One region of the Streptomyces sp. NPDC001700 genome, then DNA from elsewhere that is predicted to be linked to it. Evidence: riboswitches for the same ligand, from Rfam matches in the RefSeq annotation. Region 1 holds a riboswitch; the other holds the start of a gene.

Region 1 (10,821 bases):
GGTCCTGGAGCCGGTCGACCTGGCGGCGCAGCCGGTGGGTGCGGGTGCTGGCCGCGTTGTAGCGCTCGGTGGCCCGCTCCGCCTGCTCGTAGAGCCGGTCGATCCGGTCGGCGGCGGTCCGGGCCGAGGAGTGGCCCACCGAGGTGGTGTCGTGGGGCTCGGCCCCGGCCGGGGCGGCCAGCGCGGCGCCGGTGGCGGCGGCCGCCGAGGCGGCGGTGAGGACGACGGTGGCCCGGACGGGCCCGGGTTTCGAGATGCGGCGAGAGGACGCCATGGGAGCCGCACTCCCTTCCGCGGAGTCGGTGAGGAACTGCGCGCAGACAGTAGCGGCGCGACCACCCCGGGTCCAAAGCCGATCGCGGGCACACAAACTGACGCCCCGCCGGAGACCGCAGGTCACCGACGGGGCGGGAGTCGTGGGGAGTTGTACCGATTCGCCCGAACGGACGTCAGATCCGCACGCCGAACTGGAACGGCATGTTGTCCATCGACTCGAAACGCACATTGGCGCCGGGCTTGGGCGCGTGCAGCACCTGTCCGTTGCCCGCGTACAGGCCTATGTGGTGCAGGTCGCTGTAGAACATCACCAGGTCGCCGGGCTTCAGCTCGCCACGACCGATCTGGGTACCGGCGTTGGCCTGGTCCTGGGAGATGCGCGGCAGCTGGACCCCGGCCTGCTGGTACGCCCAGCCGGTGAGGCCGGAGCAGTCGAAGGAGGACGGGCCGGTGGCGCCCCAGACGTACGGGGAGCCGATCTTGGTCTTGGCGGCGGCCAGCGCGGCGGCGGCACGCTGCGAGTCGGGCACGTCGGTGCCCAGGTCGGCCCGGCTGCTGGCGCGGTTGGCGCGCTCGCGCTCCTCCTCCGCCAGCTTGGCGCGCTCCTGCTCGGTGAGGGTGTTGAGCAGATTGCGGGCCTTGGTGAGCTTGCCCTGGATCTGCTTCTTCTTGTCGCCCAGGGCCTTCCGGGTGTCCGCCAGGTCCTGCAGCTTGGTGGACGCCTCTTCGCGCTGCTGCTTGAGCGTGCGCTGCTTGTCGGCGATCTTCCGCAGCGACTCGGCCTGCTTGCCGCTGACCTGGTCGAGGGTGGACGCCTTGTCGAGGTAGGTGTCCGGGTCGGAGGAGAGGATCAGCTGTACGGAGGGGTCGATACCGCCGGTGCGGTACTGGGCGGTGGCCATCGAGCCCAGGCCGTCGCGCAGCTTGTTCAGGTCCTCCTGACCGCGCGCCACGTTGTCCTGGAGGTCGCCGACCTGCTGCTCCAGCTTCTCCTGCTTCTCCTTGGCGCCGTTGTACTTCTCGGTCGCCTGCTCCGCCTCTTCGTAGAGTTTGTCGACCTGCTCCTTGACGTCCTTCTTGTCCTGCTTCGGAGCGGCCTGGGCGGCCTGGGACGTGAGCGCGACGGCGGCTGCGGCGGTCGCCGTGAGTACGGTTACCCGAGTGCGGCTCGGCTGCTTGGGTCGACGGTGGGACGCCACGAAGGCGATCTCCTTCTTCCTCCGGCCGCCTACCGGGGGTGGAAAAGCGACCCCGGCTCCACGGATACGCCGCGGACTCGACGGTACCCCCGCTGTCACCCCGGATGGGTGATCTACCGCGCGAAGGTTCGAGCCGACATTAGTGACCCTGCCGTGATCCGTTCAAATCCCAACGACGAAAAAATTGGCCACAGGCGCATCTTTTACAAACATCGCACGGGCAGTGACGGTCATTTGACGCTGTGCTGATACTGAGCGACGGTCAGGTACGCGCAAGCCGCTTGAGCAACAAGGCGGATGCCACGGGGCGCGCTCCGGCGCGCGCGACCCCGTCCGCGACCTCCCGGTCGGTCGACACGACGACCACCGGACGGCCCGGCGGCTCGGCCCGCACCAGCTGCCGGATCAGCTCGTCCGCCGTCACGCCGGGCTTGCTGAACAGGACCCGTACGCCGCGCGGCGGCGCCAGCAGCACCGGAGCCGCCAGCTCCGCGCCGTCGAAGACACACGTCATCTCCGCGCCGGTCTGCGCCGCGAGCACCGCGAGGCCGCCCAGCAGCCGCAGCCGCTGCTTCTCCAACGGCATCGTCGGATAGCCGGTCTTGGTGACGTTGTAGCCGTCCACGACCAGATGTGCCTGCGGCAGCTCCAGCAACTGGTCCAGCAGCGCCGGATCCGTCTCCGACAGCGCCCTGGTCGCTATGTCCTTCGGCGTCATCTTCCCCGGCTCGACCGCGTCCACCGTGTCCGCCGGGTGCATCGACGCGGGCGGCAGCGCCAGTTCGCGGCGCAGCCCCTGGGCCGCGTCCAGCACCGTGTCCAGCAGCAGCCGCAGCCGCATGTCCTCCACGCTGCGGCCCTCGCGCACCGCCCGCCGGCTGGCCTCCAGCGCCGACTCCGCCTCCGAGAGCCGGGCCCGCAGCCGTCGCGCCTCACCGTCGGCGGCCGCCTGCCGCGTCGCCGCCTCCGAGCGCACGGTCTCCAGCTCGCCCTCGGCCTTGCGCAGCGCCGCCGCCCCGCGCTTCACATCGCTCTGCGCGCTGCGCAGCTTGCGCTGCACCGCGTCCGTTTCCTTACGGGCCGCGTCCAGCTCGGCGCGGATCCGTTCCGTTTCCTTACGGGACGACGCGCGGGCGGCGGCCAGCTCCTCGCGCAGCCGGTGCAGCTCGCGCTCCGCCTCCTCACCGGCCCGCTCGGCCGAGGCCCGCTGGGCCTCCTCGCCCGCCGCCTCGACCAGCTTCACCCAGCCCACCGGGCGCAGCACGTACGCCACCGCCGCCACGTCCACCGGATCGGCGGCCGCTGGCGGCGAACCGCCCTCGATGGCCTCGGCCAGCTCGGCCTGGGTCTCGCGCAGCCGCTGCCCGATCCGCTGCCGGAAGACGGGGTCGCTCTCCACCGCGGCGGCCATCGCGTTCCCCGCGAACTTCGCGCGCCGATTCGGGGTGAACCGGGCGTACTGCCGCAGCTGGGGTGGCAGTTCGGTGACCGTCAGCCCACCGAACGCGTCGGCGACCAGCGCCACCACGCGCCGCCGCACCCCTTCCGGCAGGGGGCGGTCCAGCGCCTCGGCGACGCCCTCGGCGTCACCGGCCGTCCCGGGCCCGCCCGTCCGGTCCACGACCTTCTCCTCGCTCCGTCTCTCAGGCCTTCTCTCAGGCCTTCGCGTTCGTGCTCGGCCGGTCCACCAGCTCGATCTGGTCGACCGCGTTGCACCAGCGACAACGCACTGACTCAATGGTCTCACTGACCACATCGCGCTCCTCGACCCGAGCCTCCCCGGCCAGGTCCAGATGCACGAACTCCACCGCCTTCGTCGAGCGGGTCACATCGAAACGGGTGAGGTTGCCGCACAGCGTGCAGCGCCAGCGGGTCTCGGCTGTCGGCGTGGGAACGGCCATGGTGTCGCGTCCTCGCTTCTCGGCTCATCGGCGTCCTGTAACCCTACGGCCTGAGACCCGGGCGGTGTCGGGCCCGTACCCGCCCCTGGGCGGCGGCGAGGCGCTCTGTGCAGGTTGTGCCGGGTACGCGATGATCTGCCCATGATCGAGAAGTCGGCGGAGTCCGGCCGTCCCGTGATGACGTACGCCCTCATCATCAGCTGCTGCCTGATCTTCGTCCTCGGACCGGCCTCCGGGCTCGACCCCCGCTACGGCTCCGACGGGGACCTTCTCCAGGCCCAGACCGCGTACTTCGAGCGCTGGGGAGTCGTCCCCAGCGCCCTGTGGAGCGGCACCCCCGCCGAGCCGCTGACCCCGCTGACCGCGCTCTTCGTCCACGGCAACTGGCTGCATCTCCTCGGCAACATGCTGTTTCTCTACGTCTTCGGGGCGATGGCCGAGGAGCGCATGGGGCGTATCCACTTCGCGCTCTTCTACCTCGGCACCGGCTATCTCGCCCTCCTCGGCTACGCCGTCGCCCACGCCTCCTCGCCGCAGACGCTGGTCGGCGCCTCCGGTGCCATCTCCGGCGTCCTCGGCGCCTTCCTCTGGCTCTTTCCGCGCGCCCGGGTGACCAGCCTGTTCCCGTTCCTCTTCTTCCTCCCGCTGCGCTTTCCCGCCTGGGCCGTGCTGATCTTCTGGGTCACCCTCCAGTGGCTCGCCGCCCGCCAGGCCGACGCCCGTCCCGGGGTGGCCTACCTCGCCCACCTCGTGGGCTTCACCCTCGGATTTCTCTACGCGTGGGCCCGCTTCGGGCGGCCGGATAGAGTGGGCGGCGCAGCGAGGCCCAGCGAGGGAGAAAGCCAGCCGTGATCACTTCGATCGTGCTCATCAAGACCAGCGTGGACCGGATCCCCGAGATCGCCGAGAAGATCGCCGCGATCGAGGGCGTGAGCGAGGTCTACTCGGTCACCGGCGCGCACGATCTGATCGCGATGGTGCGGGTGGCCCAGCACGACGACCTCGCGGACATCATCCCGGGCCAGATCTCCAAGGTCCCCGGCGTGGCCTCCACCGAGACCCACATCGCCTTCCGCACGTACTCGCAGCACGACCTGGAAGCGGCGTTCGCCATCGGCCTGGACAGCTAGTTCCTTCTAGGAGACCGGCACGCAGCGGCCGTCCTCCGTGCGGTAGTCCCACCGCGCGCCGTCCCGGACCAGCTCCTTCACGGCCCGTACGAAGCGCTCCACATGCTCGTCCGGGGTGCCCGCGCCGAAGCTGACCCGGATCGCGTTCAGCGCGCGCTCGCCCGGGGCGGCCTCGGGCGCGCCGCACTCCCCCGGCTCGTCGGGCTCGCTGTCCAGCAGGGTCCGCAGCAGCGGGTGCGCGCAGAACAGCCCGTCCCGGACGCCGATCCCGTACTCGGCGGAGAGCGCCGCCGCGAAGTGCGAGCTGTTCCAGCCGTCCACCACGAACGACAGCACGCCCACGCGCGGCGCGTCGTCGCCGAACAGCGACAGCAGCCGCACCTCCGGCACCTCCGCCAGACCCTCCCGCACCTCCGCGATCAGCTGCCGCTCCCGCGCCACCAGGCCGTCGAACCCGGCCTCGGACAGCGCCTTGCAGGCCGAGGCGATCGCGTACACCCCGATCACGTTCGGCGAACCGGCCTCGTGGCGCGCCGCGGTGGTGTGCCACTCGACGTCCACCCCGCCGTCGTCCCGGCGCGCGACCTTACGGCTGGCGCCGCCGCCCGCCAGGTACGGGCTCGCCTCGCGCAGCCAGTCGGCCCGGCCCGCCAGGACGCCCGCCCCGAACGGCGCGTACAGCTTGTGCCCCGAGAACGCCACCCAGTCGACGTCCGCCTCCGCGATGTCCACCGGGTGGTGCGGGGCCAGCTGCGCGGCGTCCAGGACGATACGGGCACCGTGCGCGTGCGCCGCCTCGGCCAGCTCCCGTACGGGCCACAGCTCGCCCGTCACGTTCGACGCGCCCGTCACGCACACCAGCGCCGGGCCGCCGCCGTCCCGTCCGGCTAGGGCCTTCTCCAGCGTCTCCACGGCCTCCTGGGGCGAGCGCGGCGCGCTCAGGTAGGTCACCCGGGTGTCCTCCCGCCGCTCCCACGGCAGCAGCGAGGCGTGGTGCTCGGTCTCGAACACGAACACCTCGGTGCCGGTCGGCAGCGCGGCGGCCAGCAGGTTGAGCGAATCGGTGGTCGAGCGGGTGAAGACCACCTGGTCGTCCTCCCGGCACCCCAGGAACGCCGCGACCTCCTTGCGGCTGGTCTCGAAGAGGTCCGTCGACAGCTGCGAGAGGTAACCCGCCCCCCGGTGGACGCTCCCGTAGTACGGGGCGTAGGCGGCGACGTCGTCCCACACCCTGCGCAGGGCGGGCGCGCTGGCCGCGTAGTCGAGCGCGGCGTAGGTGACCTCGCCGCCGGTGACCAGCGGCACGGTGACATCGCTGCCGAGGACGGGGAGCAGGGCGGGGATCTCGACTGCAGAAGGGCATGCGGACATGGCGAATTCTCCCGATGGGTGTGCGAGCATGCGGAACTCGCTCAACGCGCGGGCGGGTGTGATGCACCGTGGCTCCGCGCGGAGCTGGGGGGAAAACGGGGCGCTGCGGCCCTAGCGCATTCGCTGCGTCACGGAAGAACTCCCTCGACCACCAGGACCCCTAGTGCGAGGGGTCCGCGCTTGCCGCACGCCTCGCTGCGTGCGGCCTGGTCATCACCCGGGGCACCCCGCCACGGACGGAGGGTTGCCGGACAGCGGGCCGGGGCCGAAGTCGCTGTCGCTCGTGACCTGGGGCGAGTATGCCATGCCGCCCCGCGAAGCCCCCCGCCCGTCCGCATGCTGGAAACCCCCACCCCGCCCCTTCCCGAAACCGAGGGCTCCGCCCCCGGACCCCCGCCGGGGCTCCGCCCCGGACCCCATTGCGGGGCTCCGCCCCTGCACCCCGCTCCTCAAACGCCGGAGAGGCTGGATTTGCCCGGCCGGGGCCGGGTTTACCTGGCCGGGGCCGGGTTTGCTCGTCGGGCTGGGGGACGGCCGGAGCCTTGGAAATGTTGTGGGCAATCGTTCCGCCGGGGGGCACCTCCCAGCGGTAGCTGGGGGAGGAACGGGTGGGCACAACCCGGCCACCGGCCCGCACCCGGGGTCCGGGGCGGAGTCCCGGTTTCGGGAAGGGGCGGGGTGGGGGCTAACCCCCCGGCGGGCGCTACGCGTTGCTCGCGCGGACCCAGCGTTCCAGCGCCTCGCGGGCCGCGCCCGAGTCGATCGACTCGGCGGCTCGGGTGACGGCCGTCGCGATACGGGACGTAAGGGGGGTATCGGCAGGCTCGGCGGACCAGTCCAGGGTCGCCAGGGCGGCGGCCGAGTTGAGGAGGACCGCGTCGCGGACGGGGCCCGTCTCGCCCGCGAGCAGGCGGCGGGCGACGTCCGCGTTGTGGGAGGCATCGGCACCCCGCAGGGACTCCACCGGAGACAGCTCGAAGCCGATGTCGCGCGGGTCAAAAGACTCCCGCCGGACCGTGCCGTCCCGGACCACCCACACCTGGGACGTCGCGGTCACGGTCAGCTCGTCCAGACCGTCGTCGCCCCGGAAGACCAGCGCCGACGAGCCCCGCTCGGCCAGCACCCCGGCCATGATCGGCGCCATCCGCGCGTCGGCGACGCCCGTCACCTGGCAGGCCACCCGGGCCGGATTCGTCAGCGGGCCGAGGAAGTTGAACGGGGTGGCGATACCCAGCTCGCGGCGGGCCGCCGCGACGTGCCGCAGCGACGGGTGGAACTTGACCGCGAAGCACATCGTGATGCCCGCTTCCTCGGCGATCTCGGCCACCCGCGCCGGGCTCAGGTCGAGGTTGACGCCGAGCTTCTCCAGGACGTCGGAGGCGCCGCTCGCGGAGGACGAGGCACGGTTGCCGTGCTTGACCACGCGCGCGCCCGCACCGGCGGCCACGAGGGCGGACATGGTCGAGATATTGACGGTCTTGGCGCGGTCGCCGCCCGTGCCGACGATGTCGACGGTCCGCCCGGGCACCTCGATCGTCTTGGCGTGCCCGTACATCGCGCGGACCAGACCGGACAGCTCGGCGACGGTCTCGCCCTTGGCCCGCAGCGCGACCGCGAACCCGGCGATCTGGGCGTCGGTGGCCTCGCCGCGCATGATGCGGTCCATGGCCCACGCGGTGTCGTCGGCGCTGAGGTCCTGGCCGCCGAGGAGGGAGGTGAGCACGTCCGGCCAGGTACGGGCCGCCGCGGTGCTGTCGCCTCCGGCTGGGGTCACAACGTCCATGGTCCGCTCCTGAGTGGCTGGATCCGCGCTCGATCAGACCCAGCCTATCCGCGCGGACACTGGTCATAAGCACAGACCAAGGCACAGACCAGGGCACAGACCAGGGCCCCGGTCCGGACGCGAGGTCCGGGCCGGGGCCCTGGTCTGTGGCGGACAGACGTCAGCAGACGTCAGCGGAGATCAGTGGTGGCCGTGGCCGCTGGTGATCTCCTTGTACTCCTCGGAGGTCGGCTTCGGGATGAAGGCGTCCTCGCCGTAGTACGACTTGGACAGCCTGGCCCGCAGCTTCTGCGACGCCGTGGACTTGCGGCGGACGCCGTTCTCGTCGACCTCGGGGCCCAGCTCGTAGGCCTTCGGCTGCTCGTGCTGGGTGAGCACGTGCATCTGCTCCTGCGTGAGCGGCTCGTGCACCTCGATGAACTCACCGTGCGGCAGGCGCTTGATGATGCCGGTCTCGCGACCGTGCAGCACCTTCTCCTTGTCGCGGCGCTGGAGGCCGAGGCAGATCCGCTTGGTGGCGATGAACGCGAGGACCGGCCCGGCGAAGAAGCCGATCCGCACGAACCAGGTGATCGAGTTGATCGACAGCTGGAAGTGGGTGGCCCACAGGTCGTTGCCGCCACCGATCAGCATCACGAAGTACGCGGTCAGCCAGGCGACACCGAAGGCCGTACGGGTCGGGGCGTTGCGCGGGCGGTCCAGGATGTGGTGCTCGCGCTTGTCGCCGGTGATCCAGCCCTCGATGAAGGGGTAGAAGCCGATCGCGAAGAGGACCAGCGGGAAGGCCACGATCGGGATGAACACGCCCAGGACGAGCGTGTGGCCCCACGCGGTGATCTCCCAGCCCGGCATGACACGGACCAGACCCTCGGCGAAGCCCATGTACCAGTCGGGCTGGGCGCCGGTGGAGACCTGGTCGGGCCGGTAGGGGCCGATGGTCCAGATCGGGTTGATCGTGGCGATCGCGGAGATGACCGCGATGACGCCGAAGACCAGGAAGAAGAAGCCGCCCGCCTTGGCCATGTAGACCGGCAGCAGGGGCATGCCGACGACGTTCTTGTTGGTCTTTCCGGCCCCGGGGTACTGCGTGTGCTTGTGGTAGAAGACCAGGATCAGGTGCGCCACCAGCAGGCCGAGCATGATGCCCGGCAGCAGCAGGACGTGGACCGGGTAGAGCCTCGGGATGAGGTCCATGCCCGGGAACTCGCCGCCGAACACGAACATCGAGATGTAGGTGCCGACGACCGGGATCGACAGGAACACGCCCTCGATGAACCGCAGACCGGTGCCGGAGAGCAGGTCGTCGGGGAGCGAGTAGCCGGTGAAGCCGGTCAGCATGCCGAGGAAGAACAGCAGGAAGCCGAACAGCCAGTTGACCTCACGCGGCTTGCGGAAGGCACCGGTGAAGAAGACGCGCATCATGTGCACGAACATCGCGCAGAGGAAGACCAGCGCGGCCCAGTGGTGGATCTGCCGGATCAGCAGACCGCCGCGCACCTCGAAGCTGATGTCGAGCGTCGAGGCGAAGGCCTCGGACATCCGGACGCCCTGCATCGGGACGTACGGGCCGTGGTACACGACCTCTTCCATGCTGGGGTGGAAGAACAGCGTCAGGTACACACCCGTGAGGATGATGATGATGAAGCTGTAGAGCGCGACCTCGCCCAGCATGAAGGACCAGTGGTCCGGGAAGATCTTGCGCATGTTGGCCCGGGCGAGGCTGTAGATGCCCAGCCGGCCGTCGGCCCAGTCGGCGACGCGCTCGCCCGCGGGCGCTTTGCCGCGCCGCGGCGTGCCCGTGTCTGTTGCAGTACTCATCCGCGCTCCCAGTAAGCAGGACCGACGGGCTCCGAGAAGTCGCCCATGGCTTCGAGGTACCCCTGGTCATTGGCCCTGATCCGCAGCTGGGGCAGTGCGTGACCGGCCGGACCGAAGATCACTCGGCCACCGTCGGAGAGGTCGAACGTCGACTGGTGGCAGGGGCACAGGACGTGGTGGGTCTGCTGCTCGTACAGGTTGATCGGGCAGCCGACGTGGGTGCAGATCTTCGAGAAGGCGACGATGCCCTCGTGCGACCAGTCCAGCTCGCGCTTGTCCTTGATGTTCTCCGGCTGGAGCCGGACCAGCATCAGGGCGGCCTTGGCGATCTCGGTCTGGAAGTCGTGGTCCTCCTCGGTCATGCCCTCGGGCATGGCGAAGGTCAGGGAGCCGACCGAGATGTCCTCGGGCCGCAGCGGCTGCATGGTGTTGTAGTTCATGAGCCGCTTGCCCTTGCCCCAGCTGGTGTGCCGGAGCTTGGTGCCGGGCAGCGGGCCGAGGTCGCGCAGCAGCACGATGCCGGAGAGCGGCACCAGGGCGAGCGCGCCGAAGAGGGTGTTGCGGGCGAGCTTGCGGCGGCCGAAGCCGGACTCCTTGGCGCCCGCGCGGAAGTCGTCGAGGACCTTGGCCTTGACCTCGGGGCTGGCCTCGATGGCGTGCCGGTCGTCGGCGATCTCCACGTCGGACATCAGGGTGCGGGCCCAGTGGACGGCACCGGCGCCGATGGCGAACAGCGCGATGCCGAGGGTGACACCCAGCGCGAAGTTCAGCGCGCTGATGTGACCGATCGGGAAGACGTAGATGTACTTGTCGACCGGCAGTGCCACGTAGGAGGCGATGAACGCGACCGTCGCCAGCATCGAGATCGTGAAGAGCAGGGCGACGGTGCGCTCGGACCGCTGGGCGGCCCGCTCGTCGATGTCCTGCTGACGGTGCTCGTGCGGGGGCAGCCCCGGGTCGGCGAACGGGTCTTCCGCGACGACGGTCGCCCCGCCCCCCGCCCGCTCCTCGGGCAGCTTCTCTTCTGCTTCTGAAATCTCGTGGCTACTCATGACTTCTTGGCCTTTGCGGTCCGGGCGGCGACCCAGATGGTGAGGACGATCAGCGCGCCCATGCCGAAGACCCAGGCGAAGAGGCCCTCGCTGACCGGGCCGAGCCCGCCGAGCTCAAGGCCACCGGGGGTCTTGGACTTGTCGCTGTTGACCGTGTCGAGGTACGCGATGATGTCCTGCTTGGTCTTCTCCGGCATCGTGGTGTCGGGGAAGGAGGGCATGTTCTGCGGGCCGGTCTGCATGGCCTCGTACAGATGCTTCTTGCTCACGCCCTCGAGGGACGGCGCGTAC
Region 2 (10,821 bases), on a different contig from region 1:
CGGCGGCGGTGACGGCCGGGCCCGGCTCGTTGAGCTGGGTGGAGTCGCCCGACGCGGTGTCGACGACGCCGAGGGTGCGCCGGGTGGTCCCGGCGATCGGCACCAGCGCGTCGGTGATCCGGCCGCCGCCCGAGGCTGTGTCCTGATCACCGGCCAGCAGTTCACGGACCACCGTGCCGGTCACCCCTCCGGCGAAGCCGGTGACGGCGGTGTGGTGGCCGAGTGCGGCGAGGACGCGCGCGACGTTGATGCCCTTGCCGCCGGGCCGTTCGGTGACCTCGGTCACGCGGTGGCTGGCGTGCGGGCGCAGTCGGGGCACCCGGTAGGTGATGTCGAGGGCGGTGTTGAGCGTGACCGTCAGGATCACCCGGCATCTCCTCTCCCGTCCCCCCGCCGGACGGAGATTCCTGTGCTGAAAGCGTGTGGCTGGGGGCCGAGCGGCGCCCGCGCCTGAGCGATCATGCCAAAGGCTCGGCGCCCGGCCCACCCCTTTGGGATGACCGGGACGCCCAATCATGGTGCGAAATCGGCCAATTGGGATCAGCGGGGCCGGTGAGGGGGGAGGGGTGGTGGCTCTAGCGCGGGTCGACCACCCAGTCGCCGCGCCGCATCACGCCCCGCAGCCGGAAGTCCGCGTCGAGGACGACGAGATCCGCGTCCTTGCCCGCCTCCAGCGACCCCACCCGGTCGTCCAGACCCAGCACCTTCGCGGGAGTCGCGGACAGGGCCCGGACCGCCTGGTCCACGCCGAGCCCGTCGACCGTGACGGCCCGCCGGAAGGCGTGGTCGAGGGTGAGGGTGGAGCCCGCGATGGAACCGGCCGTGGGCCCGTCGCTGATCCGCGCCACGCCGTCCTTGACCTCGACGCCCATCGGGCCGAGCGCGTAGCTGCCGTCGCTCATGCCCGCCGCGCTCATCGCGTCGGTGATGAAGGCGACCCGGTCCGCGCCCGCGCGCCGGAAGGCCAGCTGCAGCACGGCGGGGTGCAGATGCGTCCCGTCGTTGATCAGCTCGACGGTGACCCGCTCGTCCTCCAGCAGCGCGGCCACCGGCCCGGGCTCGCGGTGCAGCAGCGACGGCATCGCGTTGAACAGGTGGGTCGCCACGGTCGCGCCCGCCTCCACGGCCTCCCGGGTCGCCTCGTACGTCGAGTCGGTGTGGCCGACGGCCGCCAGGATGCCGCTGTCGGCCAGCAGGCGGACGGACTCCAGCCCGCCCGGCAGCTCGGGCGCGAGCGTCATCATGCGCGCGGTGCCGCGCGCCGCGTCGATGAGCTTCCGTACGTCCGCCGGGTCGGGGTCGCGCAGCAGCGACGGCTGGTGGGCGCCGCAGCGGTGCGGGGAGATGAACGGTCCCTCGAAGTGGACGCCCGCCAGCTCGCCCTGCTCGGTCAGCTCGGAGAGGACGGCGGCCTGCCGGGCGAGGTCGTCGAGGTCGCCGGTGACGGTGGAGCCGAGCATCGTGGTGGTGCCGTGCGCGCGGTGCGCCCGGATGACGGTCACCGCCTCTTCGGTGGTGCCCGTGGTGAACGAGGCTCCGCCGCCGCCGTGGAGGTGCAGGTCGATGAAGCCGGGGACGATCCAGCAGCCGGACAGGTCGCGGACGGTGTCGCTGGGGGATGTGTCCGTACCGGCGATGCGGGTGCCCTCGATCGTCAGCCGTCCGTCCGTGACGACCCCGGACGGCAGCACCACCCGGGCGCCTGTGAGAACCGTTCGCTGGGCCATCAGTCGGATACCTCCGTGGTAGGGGATTGCCCGGCCTGCTCGGCCTGCTCGGCCTGTTCGGCCTGTTCGGCCTGTTCGGACTGCTCGGCCTGCTCCGCGACGAGGTCCCAGGCGAGCAGGCCCGCGCCCAGGCATCCGGCGGTGTCCCCGAGCGCGGCCGGGACGATACGGGGGAGGTGCTGGAACGTGACCCGCTCCTCCACCCCCGCGCGCAGCGGGATGAACAGCGTGTCCCCGGCCTCCGCGAGCCCGCCGCCGACGACCATCAGCTCGGGGTTGAGCAGGGTAAGCGCGGTCACCAGGCCGTCGGCGAGCGCGCCGGTCGCCTCCCGCCACACCGCCTCGGCCCGCGGGTCGCCGGACTCGACGGCCTTGGCGCAGTCGGCCGCGTCCGCGCCCGGCCCGCCACCGGCCGCCGCCCAGGCGCGGCCGACGGCGGCGGCCGAGGCCAGCGTCTCCAGGCAGCCGTACTGGCCGCAGCTGCACCGGGGGCCGCCGGGGCGTACGACGACGTGGCCGATCTCGCCGGCGGAGCCGGTGGCCCCCGGTTCGAGACGGCCCTCGATGCCGATGGCGCCCGCGATCCCGGTGCCCACCGAGACGAACAGGAACCGGTCGGCGTCCCGGCCCGCCCCCATCCGCCCCTCGGCCAGCCCGCCCGTCCGGACGTCGTGCCCGAGCGCGACGGGGATGCCGCCCAGCCGCTCGGACAGCGGCGCGCGCAGCGGTACGTCGTGCCAGCCGAGGTTGGCGGCGTAGACGACGACGCCGCGCTCCTGGTCCAGTACGCCGGGCACGCCGACCCCGGCGGCCGCGGCCGGTTCGCCGAACCGCCGCTCGCCGAGGGCGCGCAGGTCGGCGGCGAAGTCGAGGATCGCGGCGGTCACGGCCTCGGGTCCGTGCTCCCGCCCGGTGGGCCGCCTGGCCTCGTGCAGGAGCGTGTGGTCCGCCCCGACCAGGGCGGCCTTCATGCCGGTGCCGCCCACATCGAGGGCGATGACGTGTCTCACAGGGGACAGTCTCCCGCGTTCGGCCGTGAGAGGTCTAGTCCACTCGCCCGGCGGTTCTTCTTCGCAGGTAAGCGAGTTGTGATGACGTGACACACGCCACGTAGGGGTGTGCGATACGTCTGACCTGGCAAGGAGAGGTCCGATACCGAAGCGATACGCCCATGGTGTAGACCTTGTGGAGGTTTGCAAGGCAGACTCGCTCGACCTTCGCGAGAAGCATCGCGGAGGATGAATCAAGCCATAGGGTGGGAAAACGCAGTGCAGCGGCGACGGTTCTTGAGTCTGACGACGGCTGGGGCCGCGACGGCGGTGGCGATGCCCACGCTGTCCGCGTGCGGCAACGACAGCTCCGCATCGGACGGGAACGCCCTGAAGGTGATCGCGGCGGATTACGGCGACAGCGGCGAGAACACCTCCCAGAAGTACTGGGACAAGCTGGCCCGGGCCTTCGAGGCCAAGCACGGGGGTATGAAGGTCGACGTCAAGGTCTACAGCTGGACCGAAGTCGACAAGAAGGTCGCCAAGATGGTCAAGGACGGCGAGAGCCCGGACATCGCGCAGATCGGCGCGTACGCCGACTACGCCGCCGCGGGCAAGCTCTACCGCGCCGACCAGATGCTCTCCATCCCCACCCAGGCCTCGTTCATCACCTCGATCGCCCAGGCGGGCGAGGTCAGCCGGGTGCTGTACGGGCTGCCCTTCGTCTCCAGCGCGCGGCTGCTCTTCTACAACAAGAAGCTGTTCGACGAGGCGGGCATATCCTCCGCGCCCGAGAGCTGGGCGGAGCTGAAGGACGCCGCGCGGAAGCTCAAGTCGGCCGGGGTGAAGATCCCGTACGGGCTGCCGCTCGGCCCCGAGGAGTCGCAGGCCGAGACCCTGATGTGGATGCTCAGCGGCGGGGGCGGCTACACCGACACCAACGGCAGCTACACGATCGACTCGAACGCCAACATCGAGACGTTCCAGTGGCTGCGGGACGAGCTGGTCGGCGAGGGCCTCACCGGCTCGCGCTCCCCGGCCCGTACCAACCGGCAGGACGTCTTCAACGCCTTCACCCGTGGCGAGGTCGGCATGCTCAACGGCCACCCGACGCTGATGCAGCAGGCCGCCGGGCACGACATCGACTACGCCACCGCCCCGCTGCCCGGCCGCAACGGCAAGTCGTCCTCGACGATGGGCGTCGCCGACTGGCTCATGGCCTTCAAGGCGAACGGCAAGCGGAAGCAGATCGGCGAGTTCCTCGACTTCGTCTACGAGGACAAGAACGTGCTCGACTTCGCCGACCAGTACGACCTGCTGCCGGTCACCACGTCCGTCTCCGCGACGATGCGCCGCGAGGAGGACCACAAGAAGCTGTGGCGCTTCCTCGACCAGATGGACAGAGCCCAGTTCTACCCGGCGGACAAGACCTCGTGGGCGTCCATCAGCCAGATGGTCAAGGAGAAGATCGGCTCGACGGTGGCCGACGGCGGCGACCCGGCGAGCGTCCTCGGCGAGATCCAGCGGGCCGCGGACGCCATGGAGACGGCCAAGCCGTGACGACCGAACCACTCTCCGAGGAGGACCTGGCCGTGCTCGCCGTGGAGCGCGAGGGCTGGCCGGGCCCGGGCGCCAAGGAGCGGGCCATACGGGAGCGGCTCGGGATCACCCCGACCCGCTACTACCAGCTGCTCAACGCTCTGCTGGACGACCCGCGCGCGCTGGAGCACGACCCGGTGACGGTCAACCGGCTGCGCCGCGTGCGGGCGGAGCGGCGCGAACGCCGCTGAGTTTTTGTGGGGTGGGACTTTCCCTTGAGTGGCTGACGCCGTTCGCCGCTGCGGGTGGCTGTCGGCGGGGCCGGGTAGGGTCGCCGCATGGGCAGCCACCCCCTCCCCGTACCCGCCACCGCCGCCGGACGTCAGGGCCTCGCCGCCCTCCTGGAACGGCCCGACCGGGCCGTCCTCGGGGTCGACTTCGACGGCACCCTCGCCGACATCGTCCCCGACCCCGACCAGGCCCGCGCCCACCCCGGCGCCGTCCCGGCCCTCGCCGCGCTGGGCCCCCGGCTGCGCTCCCTCGCGGTGATCACTGGCCGCCCGGCCGAAGTCGCCGTCCGCTACGGGGGTTTCGGGGACAGCGGTGCCCCGGCCAACCTCGTGGTGCTCGGCCTGTACGGCGCCGAGCGCTGGGACGCGTCCAGCCGCGCCGTCCAGACCCCCGAACCCCACCCCGGCATCGGCGCCGTGCGGTCCGAACTGCCGGGCGTCCTGGAGGCGAACGGTGCCTGGCAGGGCACCTGGACCGAGGACAAGGGCCGTGCGGTCGCCGTCCACACCCGCCGCACCGAGGACCCGCAGGCCGCCTTCGACCAGCTCCGCGCCCCGCTGCGGGCGCTGGCCGAGCGCCACGGCCTGATCGTCGAACCGGGGCGGCTGGTCCTGGAACTGCGCCCGCCGGGCATGGACAAGGGCGTCGCGCTGCTGGAGTACGTGCGCGAGACCGCCGCGGGCGCGGTGCTGTACGCGGGCGACGACCTCGGCGATCTGGCCGCGTTCGCGGCCGTGGAGCGGTTGCGGGGGGAGGGGGTGCCGGGGTTGCTGGTGTGCAGCGGCAGCACGGAGGTGACGGCGCTGGCGGAGCGGGCGGACCTGGTGGTCGACGGCCCGGCGGGGGTGGTGGCCCTGCTGGAGTCCCTGGCGGCGGCGCTGCGCTGAGAGTCCCCCACCTCGCCCCTTCCCGCAGCATCCGAGCAGCACCCGATGTGCGGCTCCGCCGCGTGGGGCTCCGCCGCGTGGCAGGGGCAAGCCCCCTGGACCCCCGGCCCACCGGTCGGCGGTGTGCCATCCCCGACGTCGAGGCGCGGCAACGCCGACGGGAAGGCGCGGCCCCGGCGGGCGCGCCCCGACCGCAGCGGTTCAGGGCGGAGCCCGGTGAGCGGCCCCCGAGTGGGGTGGTGATCCTGCGGAACGGTGCCCGGGTCGGTGCGCCCGGCGGGCGGGGCGGAGCCCGCGAAGGGCGCCCGGGTGTGGCGGAGCGCCGGGACGCGGGGGCTGGTGGCGAAGCCCGGTGAGCGGTGCGCGGGCCGGTGTGCTCGGGGCGGGTCGGGGCGGAGCCGCGTACGGCGCCCCGGCGTCGGGGAGGTCGCCGGGGGGGGCGCGTCGGCGGCGCCCCGCTCGCCCGCAGCGGTTCAGGGCGGAGCCCTGGGGATGGGTGCCGGGTCGGGGTCCGGGGCGGAGTCCCCGGTTCGGGAAGGGGCGGGGTGGGGGACTCTAGGCCTCTTGCAGGGACCGTAGCTGGGCCAGGAACCAGTCTCGGGGTGGGAGGGCTGTGGCCGCTGCGGCCAGCCGCTTGGTGCGGTCCGCGCGCTCGCCGTCCGGGGTGCGCAGGGCCTCGTCCAGGGCGCGGGCCGTGGCCTCCACGTCGTACGGGTTCACCACCACCGCATCCGCGCCCAGCTCCTCGTACGCCCCCGCCTCCCGCGACAGCACCAGCACGCAGCCCCGCTCGGAGACGACCGGGACCTCCTTGGCGACCAGGTTCATGCCGTCCCGGATCGGGTTGACGAGGGCCACGTCGGCCAGCCGGTAGGCGGCCAGGGAGCGGGCGAAGTCGTCCTTCACATGGAGCGCGACCGGCTGCCAGCCCTCCGTCCCGTACTCCGCGTTGATCTCGTCGGCGAGGACCCGTACCCGCTCGGTGTAGTCGCGGTAGACGGCGAGGTCCTGGCGCGACGGGTAGGCGAAGGCCACGTGGACGACGCGCTCGCGCCACTCGGGGTGGGTCTCCAGCAGGCGGCGGTAGGCCAGCAGCCCGCGCACGATGTTCTTCGACAGCTCGGTGCGATCCACTCGGACGATCGTCTTCCGGTCCGGTCCGATCTGCTCGCGCAGCGCGCTCAGCCGCTCGCCGACATCGGCCGCCCGCGACCGCTCCAGCAGGAAGGAGGCATCGGCGCCGAGGCCGTGCACCCCGAGCCGGGTCTCCCGGCCCTCGAAGCGCACGGCGGCCGCCGAACCGTCGGCCGCGCGGACGACCTCCGCGCCCAGCACTGCCGCACAGCAGTCGGCGAACGCGGCGGCCCAGCGCCCGGTCAGGAAGGCGGCGCGGTCGCCGCCGAGGATGCCGCGCAGCACGCCCGCCGCGACGTCGTCCGGCAGCAGCCGGTAGTAGTCCGGGGGCGCCCACGGGGTGTGCGAGAAGTGGCCGATCCGCAGGTCGGGGCGGCGCGCCCGGAGCAGTCCTGGGACCAGCGCCAAGTGGTAGTCCTGCACCAGCACCACCGCGCCCTCGGCCGCCTCCTGGGCGAGCGCGTCGGCGAAGGCCGCGTTGTACGTCTCGTACGCCTCCCACTGGGCGGCGAACTCCGCGTCGAAGACCGGCTCGATGGGGGTCTGGTAGAGCAGGTGGTGGACGAACCACAGGACCGAGTTCGCGACGCCGTTGTACGCCGCGGCGAAGACGTCCGGCGCGATGTCCAGCATCCGCACCTGCTGGCCGCCGGTGTGGGCGGTGGGCAGATGGCCGGTCCGGTCCTGCGGGGGTGTCCGGTGTGGCGGTACCTGCTGCCCGCCGGTGTCGGCCGAGGTCAAGTGCCCGGCCCCGGCGCGGCGCGCGGCCTCGCGGTCGCCGTCGCCGAGCGCGGCGCACACCCATACGGCCCCCGCGTCGGGCCCGATCGCGCTCAGCCCGGAGACCAGCCCGCCGCCCCCGCGCTTGGGGGTGAGCGAACCGTCCGCGCCCAGCGCGTACGAGACCGGGCCGCGGTTGGACGCGACGAGGATCGGTGCGCTGCGCTCGACGGCGCGCTCAACGGCCATGTCGCGAGCCTAGCCATCGGGCATGCCGCGCAAACGTACGTACGGTTTCTTGCCCCGGAAGAGTCGGCGGACTCAGGCGGCGCGCCGCTCCGCGTACTCCGGGATCTCGATCATCGGCGGCCGCTCCTCCGTGTCCACCGCCGTGGTCCGGGGCTCGAAGCCGTTCTCGCCGCGCTCGAACTGGGTCAGCCGGGGCCGCACCAGATGGCCGCGGGCCAGCCGCAGCTGGGCGGTGCGGTAGATCGCCGCGGCCATCCGGCCGAGCGCCTTGCCGTCCTGGTGGCGGTGTTTGCGCACGCCGATGTCGACCTGGGCGAGGGCGTCGAGCCCGACGGTGTGCAGCGCGTCGACGAGCAGGCCCAGCTCGACCCCGTACCCGACGGGGAACGGCAGCCGCTCCAGCAGCGAGCGCCGGGCCGCGTACTCGCCGCCGAGCGGCTGGACGAAACCGGCCAGCTGCGGCCAGTGCAGGTTCAGCAGCGGCCGGGCGACCAGCTCGGTGACCCGCCCGCCCTGGCCCGCCGTATCCCGTAGCGGACGGTCGTACATGCCCTTGACCAGCTGCACCCCGGGGTCGGTGAGCAGCGGCCCGACGATCCCGGAGACGAAGCGCGCGTCGAATTCGCGCAGGTCGGCGTCGATGAAGCAGACGATGTCGCCGCTGGTCGCCAGCAGCGACCGCCACAGCACCTCGCCCTTGCCGGGCAGCGCGGGCAGCCGGGGCAGCAGCGCGTCGCGGTGCACCACCCGCGCCCCGGCGGCCGCGGCGACCTCGGCGGTGCGGTCGGTGGAACCGGAGTCCAGCACCACCAGCTCGTCGACGAGCGGCACGGCCTCGGTCATCAGATCGCGGCGGATCGCGGCGGCGATCTCGCCGACGGTCGCCTCCTCGTTCAGCGCGGGCAGCACCACGCTGACGCTCGTCCCCGCCGTCGCCGTCCCCGCCGTCGCCGTGTCGCGCTTCGCGGCCAGCAGGCGGTCCAGCGGACGGTCGTCGGCCGACCAGGAGCGGTGCTCCAGCCAGCGCTCCACCTCATCCAGCACCTGTTTCGTCTCCCTGCTGTGATCGCTCGGCGTGATCGTCGTGATGATCGTCGTGATGATCGTTGTGATCCATCTCGCGGTTCGGACGGCTGGCTCAACCCTCCGGGCCGTCGGTTACAGTCTTGAACAGCGCACATGACCTTCGTATGTCGGGGGCACCGTGCGGACAAACGCCCCGGGTCCGGCCCGGCGGCCATACCGCTCATCCAGAGGGGCAGAGGGAACGGCCCGTTGAAGCCCCGGCAACCATCCAGCTGGTCTCGCGTTCTGTAGCGAGGCTCCCAGCTCGGGAAGGTGCCAATTCCGTCTCGTGGCGAAATGCGTCCCGAGGAAGATGAGGAGAAAGGGCCTCGCCTCCATGGCTGTGCAATCTGTCGAAAGCTCAACCACTTCCGCCGCCTCCGCCGCTTTCGGCCCCGCCGTCGCCCTGTCCTGCCGCGAGTGCGGTGAGCGCTTCGACCTCGGCCCGATCTTCGCGTGCGGATCGTGTTTCGGGCCGCTCGAGGTGGCGTACGAGCTGCCGAGCGGCGACCCGGAGGGGCTGCGGAAGCAGATCGAGGCCGGCCCCGACAACATCTGGCGCTACGCGCCGCTGCTGCCCGTCCCCGCGGACGTGGCCACACTCCCCAGTCTGAACCCGGGCTTCACCCAGCTCGTCAAGGCCGACCGGCTCGCCCGTGAGCTGGGCGTCACCGGCGAGCTGCACGTCAAGGACGACTCCGGCAACCCGACCCACTCCTTCAAGGACCGGGTCGTCGCCATCGCCGTCCAGGCGGCCCGCACCTTCGGCTTCACCACCCTCTCCTGCTCCTCCACCGGCAACCTGGCCGGTGCGGTGGGCGCCGCGGCCGCGCGTTCCGGCTTCCGCTCGTGCGTCTTCATCCCGCACGACCTGGAGGCGGGCAAGGTCGTCATGGCCGCCGTCTACGGCGGTGAGCTGGTCGGCATCGAGGGCACGTACGACGACGTCAACCGCTTCTGCAGCGAGCTGATCGGCGACCCCGTGGGCGAGGGCTGGGGCTTCGTCAACGTCAACCTGCGGCCGTACTACGGCGAGGGCAGCAAGACCCTGGCGTACGAGATCTGCGAGCAGCTCGGCTGGCGGCTGCCGGACCAGATCGTCATCCCGATCGCCTCCGGCTCCCAGCTCACCAAGATCGACAAGGGGCTCAAGGAGCTGATCAAGCTCGGTCTGGTCGAGGACAAGCCCTACAAGATCTTCGGCGCCCAGGCCGAGGGCTGCTCCCCGGTCTCCGCCGCCTTCAAGGCGGGCCACGATGTGGTGCGCCCGCAGAAGCCGAACACCATCGCCAAGTCGCTGGCCATCGGCAATCCGGCGGACGGCCCGTACGTCCTCGACATCGCGCGCCGCACCGGCGGGGCGGTCGAGGACGTCACCGACGAGCAGGTGGTCGACGCGATCAAGCTGCTCGCCCGCACCGAGGGGATCTTCGCGGAGACCGCGGGCGGCGTGACCGTCGGCGTGACCAAGAAGCTGATCGAGGACGGGCTCCTCGACCCGTCCCTGACGACCGTTGTCCTCAACACCGGCGACGGCCTCAAGACCCTCGACGCGGTGGCCCCCACCACGGGCCCCTCCGCCATCATCCGCCCCACCCTTGACTCGTTCCGAGAGGCAGGCCTCGCATGAGCGTCAACGTCCGAATCCCGACCATCCTGCGTACCTACACCGGCGGCCAGGCCGAGGTCAGTGCCGAGGGCGCGACCCTCTCCGAGGTTCTGACGGACCTGGAGAAGAACCACGCGGGCATCGCGGCCCGCGTCCTGGACGACACCGGCAAGCTGCGCCGCTTCGTGAACGTCTACGTCAACGACGACGACGTGCGCTTCGCCGAGGGCCTGGACACGGCCACGCCGGACGGCGCCGGGGTGTCGATCATCCCCGCGGTCGCGGGTGGCTGACCCCGCGGTGATGGGTGTCTGCTGACGCCCCATCACCCCGCTCACCTCAGGAAATCGCCCCGTCCGGGAAAAGCGGACGGGGCGATTCCGTGTTTGGAATCGCGATAGAGTTGCCCCGCTTCCCTCAATGGGCCCGGGCTACCTCATCCGCCCCGGCGCCGGAACCGCATATGAGAACTCGTCAACTTGTGCGCAAAGTGTGTGCGCGATTTGTCGGGTTGGCGCCCTATGTCCCGCCGGGTTTGCCCGAGCTTCACGGGAATTCTCCACTTTTTACCGATCGGCCGTGCCCAGAATTCTCGTCCAATTGACCTGTTG

The links. A riboswitch is a leader RNA that binds a small molecule or an ion and turns the genes downstream of it on or off. The one in region 1 is predicted to bind S-adenosylmethionine.
Region 2: it holds a riboswitch for S-adenosylmethionine, as region 1 does, so the genes downstream of both, thrC (threonine synthase) here and ACWC5C_RS01705 (aminotransferase class V-fold PLP-dependent enzyme) in region 1, are expected to answer to the same signal.

Annotation. Positions count from the first base shown of each region.
Region 1 is NZ_JBSFGE010000001.1:368,398-379,218, reverse strand. Features, by position in the region: gene ACWC5C_RS01735 (NlpC/P60 family protein) at 1-274, opposite strand, end outside; gene ACWC5C_RS01730 (NlpC/P60 family protein) at 450-1,475, opposite strand; gene ACWC5C_RS01725 (NYN domain-containing protein) at 1,738-3,096, opposite strand; gene ACWC5C_RS01720 (hypothetical protein) at 3,131-3,376, opposite strand; gene ACWC5C_RS01715 (rhomboid family intramembrane serine protease) at 3,518-4,228, shown strand; gene ACWC5C_RS01710 (Lrp/AsnC family transcriptional regulator) at 4,225-4,506, shown strand; gene ACWC5C_RS01705 (aminotransferase class V-fold PLP-dependent enzyme) at 4,513-5,877, opposite strand; SAM riboswitch class IV at 6,049-6,166, opposite strand; gene trpD (anthranilate phosphoribosyltransferase) at 6,581-7,660, opposite strand; gene qcrB (cytochrome bc1 complex cytochrome b subunit) at 7,841-9,478, opposite strand; gene qcrA (cytochrome bc1 complex Rieske iron-sulfur subunit) at 9,475-10,530, opposite strand; gene qcrC (cytochrome bc1 complex diheme cytochrome c subunit) at 10,527-10,821, opposite strand, start outside.
Region 2 is NZ_JBSFGE010000003.1:288,294-299,114, reverse strand. Features, by position in the region: gene ACWC5C_RS07040 (1-phosphofructokinase family hexose kinase) at 1-367, opposite strand, end outside; gene nagA (N-acetylglucosamine-6-phosphate deacetylase) at 576-1,727, opposite strand; gene ACWC5C_RS07030 (ROK family protein) at 1,727-2,737, opposite strand; gene ACWC5C_RS07025 (extracellular solute-binding protein) at 2,996-4,276, shown strand; gene ACWC5C_RS07020 (DUF3263 domain-containing protein) at 4,273-4,506, shown strand; gene otsB (trehalose-phosphatase) at 4,594-5,433, shown strand; gene ACWC5C_RS07010 (alpha,alpha-trehalose-phosphate synthase (UDP-forming)) at 5,989-7,536, opposite strand; gene ACWC5C_RS07005 (glucosyl-3-phosphoglycerate synthase) at 7,609-8,580, opposite strand; SAM riboswitch class I at 8,780-8,921, shown strand; gene thrC (threonine synthase) at 8,939-10,231, shown strand; gene ACWC5C_RS06995 (MoaD/ThiS family protein) at 10,228-10,503, shown strand.